Regions from separate parts of the Caballeronia sp. S22 genome, predicted to be linked through region 1. Evidence: predicted binding sites of a transcription regulator. Region 1 holds the regulator's gene; each other region holds the start of a gene.
What was found. The regulator HrcA, encoded in region 1, represses chaperone genes, less so after heat shock. The targets are predictions, from matches to a motif close to TTAGCACTCNNNNNNNNNGAGTGCTAA.
Positions count from the first base shown of each region.

Region 2: the regulator HrcA is predicted to act here: its motif matches at 1,427-1,453, upstream of ACEN42_RS03830 (co-chaperone GroES).
Region 3: the regulator HrcA is predicted to act here: its motif matches at 1,850-1,876, upstream of rpoH (RNA polymerase sigma factor RpoH).

Region 1 is NZ_OZ180035.1:2,841,754-2,845,269, forward strand. It holds gene ACEN42_RS13375 (hypothetical protein) at 1-92, shown strand, start outside; gene ACEN42_RS13380 (RNA-binding S4 domain-containing protein) at 64-471, opposite strand; gene hemH (ferrochelatase) at 497-1,564, opposite strand; gene hrcA (heat-inducible transcriptional repressor HrcA) at 1,688-2,704, opposite strand; gene ACEN42_RS13395 (NAD kinase) at 2,890-3,516, shown strand, end outside.
Region 2 is NZ_OZ180035.1:799,650-803,165, forward strand. It holds gene ACEN42_RS03820 (LysR family transcriptional regulator) at 1-253, shown strand, start outside; gene ACEN42_RS03825 (sugar phosphate isomerase/epimerase family protein) at 446-1,228, shown strand; gene ACEN42_RS03830 (co-chaperone GroES) at 1,532-1,822, shown strand; gene groL (chaperonin GroEL) at 1,921-3,516, shown strand, end outside.
Region 3 is NZ_OZ180035.1:3,047,322-3,050,837, forward strand. It holds gene leuA (2-isopropylmalate synthase) at 1-568, shown strand, start outside; gene ACEN42_RS14275 (nuclear transport factor 2 family protein) at 585-968, opposite strand; gene ACEN42_RS14280 (acyloxyacyl hydrolase) at 1,014-1,580, opposite strand; gene rpoH (RNA polymerase sigma factor RpoH) at 1,940-2,875, shown strand; gene nagE (N-acetylglucosamine-specific PTS transporter subunit IIBC) at 3,007-3,516, opposite strand, start outside.

The DNA.
Region 1 (3,516 bases):
CCGGCGTCGTGACGGACCGTAACACCGAGTACGGTGGCGTTCACGCGACCATCGAAAGTTACTTCAATCCGAACGAGAAAATTTGTCGATAGTCCGGCGGTCGCGCTTCGTCGGCCTGCCCTGCAAGCCGGCTGCGGGTTCGTGGAACGTCTTGCGACGCTCGGCTTCGGCCATGCGCTTCGCTCGGCCTTCCTCGGTTTCGGCATAGAGCGTCTGCGCGACCGTCGCCGGGCCGCGCACGTCGCATAGCCCACGTACTTCGACCTGCCAGACGAGCCGCTCGATATCGATCTCGACGATATCGCCGACACGCACGTCCTTCGACGGCTTCACGTTCGCCCCGCCGATCTTCACACGGCCCTTTTCCACCGCATCGCTCGCGAGCGAACGCGTTTTGAAGAAACGCGCCGCCCAAAGCCACTTATCGATGCGCAAACGCGCGCCAGGTTCCGTCGAAATCTTGTAGTTCATGGGTGAATGCTTGAAAAAGCCGTGCTCAGGCCACCGCGGAAAGCGGCTGCACGGTCTGTACGGGCCACCCCTGCAAATGCTGCGCGGCGATTTCGCCGAGCCCCTTGATCCACGCGGGCGTCGCGTTCAGACAGGGAATGCGGTGGAAATGCCTGCCGCCGGCCTTCAGAAATTCGTCGCGCACCTCGATGCCGATTTCCTCGATCGTTTCCAGACAATCCGCCGTGAAGCCGGGACAGAACACGTCCACGCGCGCGACGCCGCCCGCGCCGAGTTCCGTGACCGTCGGCGCGGTGTACGGCTGAAGCCACTCCGCGCGGCCGAAGCGCGACTGGAACGTGACGCGGCATTCCACCGGCGTGAGCCCGAGCGCGGCCGTGAGCAGGGAGCCGGTCGACTGGCACTGGTCGTGATACGGGTCGCCGAGATCCATCGTGCGTTTCGGCACGCCGTGGAAGCTCAGGACGAGCTTGTCGCCCGCGGCGAAATCCGGCTGGCCGTGATGCCGCCAATAGTCGCGCACTTGTTCGGCAAGCGCGCCGATATACGCGGGATGATCCGCGTAATGGCGGATCGTGCGGATTTCCGGCTGATTGCGCACGCGCTTAAGCGCGGCGAAGGCATCGTCGAACGCGGTGGCTGTCGTGGACGACGAGTATTGCGGATACATCGGCAAGAGAAGAATGCGATCGGCACCTTCGAGCTTCAGCTGATTCAGCATCGCGCCGATGCCGGGCGACCCGTAGCGCATCGCGTAGTCGACGATCACGTGATAGTCGTTCGCCGCGAACAGCCGCCGCAGACCCTCGACCTGCTTTTCCGTATGCACGCGCAGCGGCGAGCCTTCGTGCATCCACACCTGCGCATATTTCTTGGCCGACGCGCGTCCGCGAAACGGCAGGATCAGCCCGCGCAGAATGACCTGCCACACGAGCGACGGAATTTCCACGACGCGCGGATCGGACAGAAACTGCGCCAGATACTTGCGCACCGCCCGCGGCGTGGGCGCGTCCGGCGTGCCGAGATTGATCAGCAGCACCGCGACGCGATGCGAAGCGCTGGGCTGCGAGGGCAACTCGAGGTCGAAACGCATAGGGCAAGCGGGCCGGAAGGGTGGTCGTCTAAAAGTTGAAGACCATTATAGCGGCGGCCTCACGCGGGCATCATTGGCCGAACGGCCTAGTGGCGCAGCCTTGCGTGCCGCGCCAAGATGGCGTCACTGATGACTGAGGGACATCGAGAGCAGGCGCGCGGTGATGTCCACGATCGGAATCACGCGGTTATACGCCATGCGCGTCGGGCCGATCACGCCGAGCGTGCCGACGATCTTCCCGTTGACCTCGTACGGCGCCGTCACGACGCTCATTTCCTCGATCGGCACGAGATTGCTCTCGCCGCCGATGAAGATCTGCACGCCTTGTGCGTGGCTCGATACATCCAGCAGTTGAAGGAGGCTCGTCTTTTGGTCGAACAAATCGAAAAGCTTGCGCAGCCGCGCCATGTCGGACGAAAGGTCCGCCACTTCGAGCAGATTGCGCTCGCCGGAAATGAGCACGGTGTCCATGGGGTCCGTCTCGGCGGTGCTCGCGACCACGGCCGCCTGCATGAGCGCGGTCATGTCGCCGCGCAACTGGTCGATTTCCTCGCGCAGGCGCCGGCGCACTTCGTCGAAGGACAGGCCCGCGAAATGCGCGTTGATGTAATTGGAGGCTTCGACGAGCTGCGAGGGCGAGTAGTCGCGCTGCGTCGCCATCATGCGGTTCTGGACGTCGCCTTCGGGCGTCACGATGATGAGCAGAATGCGCTTGTCCGACAGCCGCATGAACTCGATCTGCTTGAACATGTGGCTGCGGCGCGGCGTGAGCACGACGCCCGCGAACGACGACAGACTGGACAGCACGCTCGCCGCCGCCGCGACGATTTTCTGCGGCTCCTCGCCCTGCAGGCGGGTCTTGACCGCGGTGGTCATGGCTTCGTCTTGCGGCGCTTCTACAGTCAGCATCGTATCGACGAAGAGCCGGTAGCCGCGCGGCGTGGGGATGCGTCCCGCCGACGTATGCGGGCTCGAGACGAGACCGAGCTCCTCGAGATCCGACATCACGTTGCGGATCGTCGCGGGGCTCAGTTCGAGACCAGAATGGCGTGATAACGTGCGCGAACCGACCGGCTGACCTTCGGCGATGTAGCGCTCGATCAACGTTTTCAGGAGGGTTTGTGCACGTGGGTCTAGCATGGGGAAATTTTAGCTCAACGAGTCGGAGGGCGGCGAGCCGCGCCGTGTGCGCTGCGTTCAACGTCCGCTCCATTCTAGCGATAAACGACGGGCGTGCCGTGCGGTGTCGTGCGGTCCCGTCGCAGCACGCTCGTCCGCCATCGCCCGCGGTTCTTTTCGCTCTCTGACTATGGTGTAATGCCGGCATGGAAATTGGCCAATTCAAGACCGTCGCCCTCGTGGGGCGCACCAACACGCCAGGCATCGAGGCGCCGCTGAGATCGCTCGCCGGTCTTCTGGCGCAGCAAGGCTTCGAGGTCGTGTTCGAGGCGGGCACCGCGAAAGATGTCGAGGTGACGGAGTTTCCGGCGCTCTCCATCGCGGAGATGGGCGCGCGCGCGGACGTCGCGATCGTGCTCGGCGGCGACGGCACCATGCTTGGTATCGGCCGGCAACTCGCGCCGTACAAGACGCCGCTCATCGGCGTGAATCACGGGCGGCTCGGCTTCATCACGGACATTCCGTTGAAGGCGATGCAGGAGATCATCCCGCAGATGCTCGCCGGCCAGTTCGAGCGCGAGGAGCGCAGCCTGCTCGAAGCGCGCATCATGCGCGACGACAAGCCGATCTATCACGCGCTGGCGTTCAACGACGTCGTGGTGAATCGCAGCGGCTTTTCCGGCATGGCGGAGTTGCGCGTGTCGGTCGATGGCCACTTCATGTACAACCAGCGCTCGGATGGTCTGATCGTCGCGACGCCTACCGGCTCGACCGCTTACGCGCTGTCGTCGGCGGGACCGATTCTTCATCCGCAGTTGCAGGGCTTCGTGCTC
Region 2 (3,516 bases), 1.2 Mb from region 1:
GCGGGATGTCGTACTGGAATTGCCCGGCTTTCTCGGACTGGGCGCGATCATCCAGACAACCGATTTGATCGCCACGCTGCCGCGGCACATCGGGCAGACGCTCGCAAAGGTCAATGGCCTTTCGCTTCATCCGTGCCCGATTCCCGTGGAGGGTTTTGCCGTGCGGCAGCACTGGCACGCGCGGTATCACCATGAAGCGGGCAATCGCTGGCTGCGCGATCTGATGGCGCAGCTCTTCAGCAGCCTGCGCTGAGCGAGATTGCGCGATCAGGCGTCGCGTTCGTCAGTCGCCGACACCGCCTTCCACAAGGCAAATTCTCCGTGCGCAAGTTCCTGCTTGAGGAAGTCGATGCAAACGCGCACATTTGGCAACTGCGCGGCGCGCGCGGCCGACGACGACGCCGGAAGTGCTGCGCTCGAGCCCATCCTCTTACGAGAAAGCGACATGACGACGACACCTCAGTTCGGCTGGTGCGGGCCGCTGCAAAACGCGAGCTTGATGAAGGAGGCCGGGCTCGACTACATCGAGGCGCAGCTCGTGCCGATGAAACTCGAAGACGACACATCCTTCACCGATGCAAAGGCGAGGGTGGCCGACCTGCCGTTGCCCGCGAGCGCCTTCAGTTATTTGTTCCCGCACGATGCGCGCATCGTCGGTCCGGAGAAAGACGAGCGTCGCAATCGTGCGTATTTCGATCGCGTCGTCGAATTGCTGACGATGGCGCGAGCGCGCGTGGTCGTGCTCGGCAGCGGCTGGACGCGCAACATTCCCGAAGGCTGGACTCAGGCGCAGGCGGAAGACGAATTCTTGAGCGCGCTCGAATGGTGCGCGGACGCCTTGCGAGGCAGCGGCACTACGCTCGCGATCGAGCCGTTGAATCGCAAGGAGTCGAATCTGGTGAACAGCGTCGGCGATGGCGCGCGGCTCGCGAGGAAGCTGAACCGGCCCGAAGTGCGCGGACTTGCGGACTTCTATCACATGGACGAAGAGAACGAGCCGCTCGACGAATTACGCGAGCACTGCGCGTGGCTCGCGCATATTCATCTCGCCGACACCGGCCGTCTGAATCCCGGCTCGGGTTCCTACGATTACCCGAGTTTTTTCGGTCATCTCAAAGCATGTGGCTATCAGGGTTTGCTCAGTGCGGAGTGCGGCTTCAAGGGTGAACCGCTGGCGTCGATGCGCGAGAGCGTGAACTTCATGCGTCAGGCGTGGAACGCCGCATAGCAAATTGACGGCGGTACGCAAGGTTTACCCTAACTATGCGGATCATTCGCGCTCCGTCGAAAACTTATTCAGGCGCGCAATGTCCGATGGAGTCCCCGCGCAACACGCCGAACACGAAGCGCAAAGTTCGATAAATCCGGCCACTACGGGATTCCCCGCTCGTACCCTCCTTGAAATTGTCAAACTCGGTCCATATAATTAGCACTCACTGCACGAGAGTGCTAACAAGATTGCCGTCCGCGAGATTGTTCTCAACGGACGGGTTTTCCCGCGTTTTCAGTCTCAATCAAGAGAGGAGTGTGTATGAACCTTCGTCCTTTGCACGATCGCGTCATCGTCAAACGTCTGGACCAGGAAACCAAGACCGCATCGGGCATCGTGATCCCGGAAGCAGCGGCTGAGAAGCCGGATCAAGGCGAAGTCCTGGCCATCGGCCCGGGCAAGCGCGATGACAAGGGCGTGCAGAACGCCCTCGACGTGAAGGTCGGCGACCGCGTCCTGTTCGGCAAGTACGCTGGCCAGACCGTCAAGGTCGACGGGCAGGAACTGCTCGTCATGCGCGAAGAAGACATCATGGCCGTTCTGGTCAAGTAAGCATCCTTCCTGCACGTTCGGCTTCGCCATCAAGCCGCAGCCCGTTTCGGGCGCGCTGAGCGAAGCCGGAAAATCGAATCGAATCAAGGAGTTTGGATATGGCAGCTAAAGAAGTCACTTTTGGCGATTCCGCACGCGCCAAGATGGTCGAAGGCGTGAACATCCTGGCCAACGCCGTCAAGGTCACGCTGGGTCCGAAGGGCCGCAATGTCGTGCTCGAGCGCTCGTTCGGCGGCCCGACGGTCACCAAGGACGGTGTCTCGGTCGCGAAGGAAATCGAACTGAAGGACAAGCTCCAGAACATGGGCGCGCAAATGGTCAAGGAAGTGGCTTCCAAGACCAGCGACAACGCAGGTGACGGCACCACGACCGCTACCGTGCTCGCGCAATCCATCGTTCGCGAAGGCATGAAGTACGTCGCATCGGGCATGAACCCGATGGACCTGAAGCGCGGCATCGACAAGGCCGTCACCGCAGCAATCGAAGAACTGCGCAAGATCAGCAAGCCCTGCACGACCAACAAGGAAATCGCGCAAGTCGGCTCGATCTCGGCGAACAGCGACACGTCGATCGGCGAGCGCATCGCTGAAGCGATGGACAAGGTCGGCAAGGAAGGCGTCATCACCGTCGAAGACGGCAAGTCGCTGCAAGACGAGCTGGACGTCGTGGAAGGCATGCAGTTCGACCGCGGCTACCTGTCGCCGTACTTCATCAACAACCCGGACAAGCAAGTCGCCGTTCTGGACAACCCGTTCGTGCTGCTGCACGACAAGAAGGTCTCGAACATTCGTGACCTCCTCCCGGTTCTGGAACAAGTGGCGAAGGCTGGCCGTCCGCTGCTGATCATCGCAGAAGACGTCGAAGGCGAAGCGCTCGCTACGCTGGTCGTCAACAACATCCGCGGCATCCTGAAGACGGTTGCCGTCAAGGCTCCGGGCTTCGGCGACCGTCGCAAGGCCATGCTGGAAGACATCGCGATCCTGACCGGCGGTCAAGTGATTGCGGAAGAAACCGGCCTGACGCTCGAAAAGGCGACGCTGGCTGAACTGGGCCAGGCGAAGCGCATCGAAGTGGGCAAGGAAAACACGACGATCATCGATGGCGCTGGCGAAGCCGCGAACATCGAAGCGCGCGTGAAGCAAGTGCGCACGCAGATCGAAGAAGCGACGTCGGACTACGACCGTGAAAAGCTGCAAGAGCGCGTGGCCAAGCTGGCTGGCGGCGTTGCGGTGATCAAGGTCGGCGCTGCGACCGAAGTCGAAATGAAGGAAAAGAAGGCACGTGTCGAAGACGCACTGCACGCAACGCGCGCAGCTGTGGAAGAAGGCATCGTGGCGGGCGGCGGTGTTGCGCTGATCCGTGCTCGTCGTGCGATCGACGGCCTGAAGGGCGCCAACGCCGATCAGGACGCAGGCATCAAGATCGTTCTGCGTGCAATGGAAGAGCCGCTGCGCCAGATCGTCACGAACGGCGGCGAAGAAGCTTCCGTCGTGGTGGCGGCTGTTGCTCAAGGTACGGGCAACTACGGCTACAACGCGGCCACCGGCGAGTACGGTGACCTGGTGGAAGCCGGCGTCGTCGACCCGACGAAGGTCACGCGCACCGCGCTGCAAAACGCGGCATCGGTGGCAGGCCTGCTGCTGACGACCGACGCAGCCGTTGCCGAACTGCCGAAGGAAGACTCGCCGATGCCT
Region 3 (3,516 bases), 210 kb from region 1:
CGATCCCGCCGATCTCGGCCGCAGCTATGATGCCGTGATCCGCGTGAACAGCCAGTCCGGCAAGGGCGGCTCCACTTTCCTGCTGGAACGCGGCTTAGGCTTCACGCCGCCGCGGCGCGTGCAGATCGAGTTCAGCCACGCCGTGCAACGGGTTACCGATGCATCCGGCGCGGAAATCGGCGGCGACGCAATCTGCGAACTCTTCAAGCGCGAGTATTTCGACGCGGGCGGGCCGGTTTCGCGCGTCGACGTATCGACGCTGTCGGTATTCGGCAAGCGCGTCGCGGTGACGCCGCCAGCCGGCACGACGAGCGGCGACGCTTACGCGCAGACGGTCGCCGCGGCGCTCGGCGTGGACGCAAACGTGAACTGGTTCGAAACAGCCGTGACGGCGGGCGGCGATACGGCGGCGTTCGTCGGCTGCCGCGTCGGCGACGGCCAGACGCGCTTCGGCGTCGCGGTGCATGCAAATCCGGCGCTCGCTGTCGCCGATGCGGTCGTGAGCGCGGTGAACCGTTCCGGGCGCGTCGTGGACAACGTGCGGCAGGACGAAGCCGTCGAAGCCTGACGAACGGCGCGCGTGGCTATTCGAGCGCCACGCGCGTCGCCTGCAGCGCGAGCAGCTGCCATTGACCCTCGGTCTGCACGTGAACGGCGGTATAGGCGATCGGAAACAGCAGCGCGCCGTTCTTCGATTCCATCTCGATCAGCGCGCGGCCCGACACGAGGCACGTGTCGCGGCCGGCGGGCAGCACGTCCTGCGACTGGATCTCGATCTGACGATAGCGGCGGCGGCCTGCGGTGATCGCGTCGATGAACTGGCGCTTCGTCTCCCGCTTGCCGTTCGTGTGGACGTAGCTGACGTTTTCGGCCAGCAGCGCGTCCAGCGCCGGGCCGTCGCCCTCGACCATCGCACGGAAACGGTCACGCTCGAGGCCGCGGATCGCCTCAATGGTTTTTGCCGGCATCTGTCGAGTCCTCTTGCGTCGAGGAACCGATGCGCCGGTGCCTCGTCAGAAGTTGTATTGCAGATATAGCTGGCTGAAATTTATACCAGGATTCGGCTCTTTGATACCGCCGTTCGACAGATGCTGGAAACGAAAGCCCGCCTGATAGTTCTGCTGCGCGCCGAAGATCATGCCGACGCCCACCATGTCCGCGAACTGGAACGCCGACCCCACCGAGAAATTCTCCGTGATGCGCGTATGCGAAAGCAGCCGCACGCCGACGCCCGCCTCAATGAACGGCCGGAAGTAGCCGGAGCTCTTCACGAAGCGCACCACCGGCGTAATGCCGACCTCCCAGATGTTCGGGTGGACGGCGTTATCCTCGGTCGTGTGCCAGTAGGACACGTGCCCTTCGCCGATGAGCGTGAAGTGGAATCCGCCGATCTCCCACCAGTTGAGGCCCGGATCCCAGGCCACGCCGAGATCGGCTTTCTTGATGTCGCGGTCGGCGACGCCGCCGGCGATCTGAAGGCCGAATCGATCGGCGTGAGCTGCCGCCGACGCAAGGCCGAATGCGGCAAGAACCGCCACGCGAGAAAGCGGACGTTGCCACGAACTCTTGTTTTTATGCATGAGCACCCCAATTACTCCGATGACGGGCGTGTTTCATTAAGAGCGTTGTCTCGCGATTCTAGAGACGTTTTTCAGAATTTGCAGGAATCGCAACCACCGTCTCCGTTTGTTGAATTTTCTTTCGCCGCAGCGCACAAAAGCGGTAACGGATTCGAAAGCAGCTTTATCACCGGTACTTTCTTCCGCTTATCATGCAACGGTCTGTCCTATTGACCTTGCTAATTCGATAGTTTTTGTGGGAACTCCCACATTCCCCTCCGCTCTAACACTTAGCACTCGATGAACCGGAGTGCTAATATCGTGTCTGACTGTCGCTGTTGTTAAGCGGCGAGTGAATTGTTGATAAGGAGCTTATGAGCGTGACCAATGCGATGACCCTTCCGAATGTCGTGAACTCGGCACCTGCCAAGGCATCTTCGGCAGGCGCGCTGACGTACGCACAGTCGTCGATGCTGACCGGCCAGATCGGCAACATCGATTCCTACATACAAGCAGTGAACCGTATTCCGATGCTCTCGCAGGCGGAGGAACGTCAGTACGCCACCGAGTTTCGCGAGCAGGGCAACCTGAACGCCGCGCGCCAGCTCGTGCTTTCGCACTTGCGGCTCGTCGTGTCGATCGCCCGTAACTATCTCGGTTACGGCCTGCCGCACGCGGACCTGATCCAGGAAGGCAACATCGGTCTGATGAAGGCCGTGAAGCGCTTCGACCCCGAGCAAAACGTGCGCCTGGTTTCGTACGCCATGCACTGGATCAAGGCCGAGATCCACGAGTACATCCTGCGCAACTGGCGCATGGTGAAGGTCGCGACGACCAAGGCGCAGCGCAAGCTGTTCTTCAACCTGCGCAGTCACAAGACCAGCCACTCGGCGTTTACGCCGGACGAGATCGAAGGTCTCGCGAGCGAGCTGAATGTGAAGCGCGAGGAAGTCGCGGAAATGGAAACCCGTTTGTCGGGCGGCGATATCGCGCTCGAAGGCCAGGTCGATGACGGCGAGGAAGCGTTCGCGCCCATCGCCTATCTGGCGGACTCGCACAACGAGCCGACGAACGTGATTGCCGCGCGCCAGTTCGACAAGCTGCAGAGCGACGGCCTTGCCGAAGCGCTCGAATCGCTGGATGAGCGCAGCCGCCGCATCATCAAGGCGCGTTGGCTCGACGTGCAGGACGACGGATCGGGCGGCAAGACGCTGCATGAACTGGCCGACGAGTTCGGTGTATCGGCGGAACGCATTCGCCAGATCGAGGCGAGCGCAATGAAGAAGATGCGCTCGGCGCTGCACGAGTTCGCGTAACGCCTGACTGTGCCGTAGCAAAACTTGCGAAGCCCGCTGTCGATAAGACAGCGGGCTTTTTCTTTTGCCCTGCGCTGGAAAAGCAAACGGCACCCGAAGGTGCCGTTTGCTTTCAACCATCGATTACCGCATCAGGCCGGCATCGGCGCTGCGCCGCCGCCACTGCCCGACAGGCGCGCGGACAGTTGCGTCGCATAACGTTGCGCCGCCGCGCCCACGACGATGTGGAACGTATCGGCCGAGACCCACGCGACATCCAGCGACGACAAACGCTGACGATCCACCGACGACGGATCGCGCACGACCACGCGCAGGCGCGTCTGCGCAACCGCGTCGAGCGATGCGACATTGGTCGCGCCGCCGAACACCGCGAGCCAGCGGAACGGGTCCGGATCGAGCGGGCCGGGCGTCTGATCGACGCTCGTCGCCGCTGCCGCTGGTTGCGCCGGCGTCGATGAAGCGGGCGTCGCGCCGCGCGTCGACGAATGCTCGAGTTCGCTGCGGATTTCATCGGCGATCAGGTCCGCTTCCGGTCCGATGATCACCTGCACGTTGGTCGCGCCGCGCTTGAGCACGCCACGCGCGCCGACGGTCTTCAACTGCGGTTCCGACACCTTCTCCGTATCCACCACCGACAGACG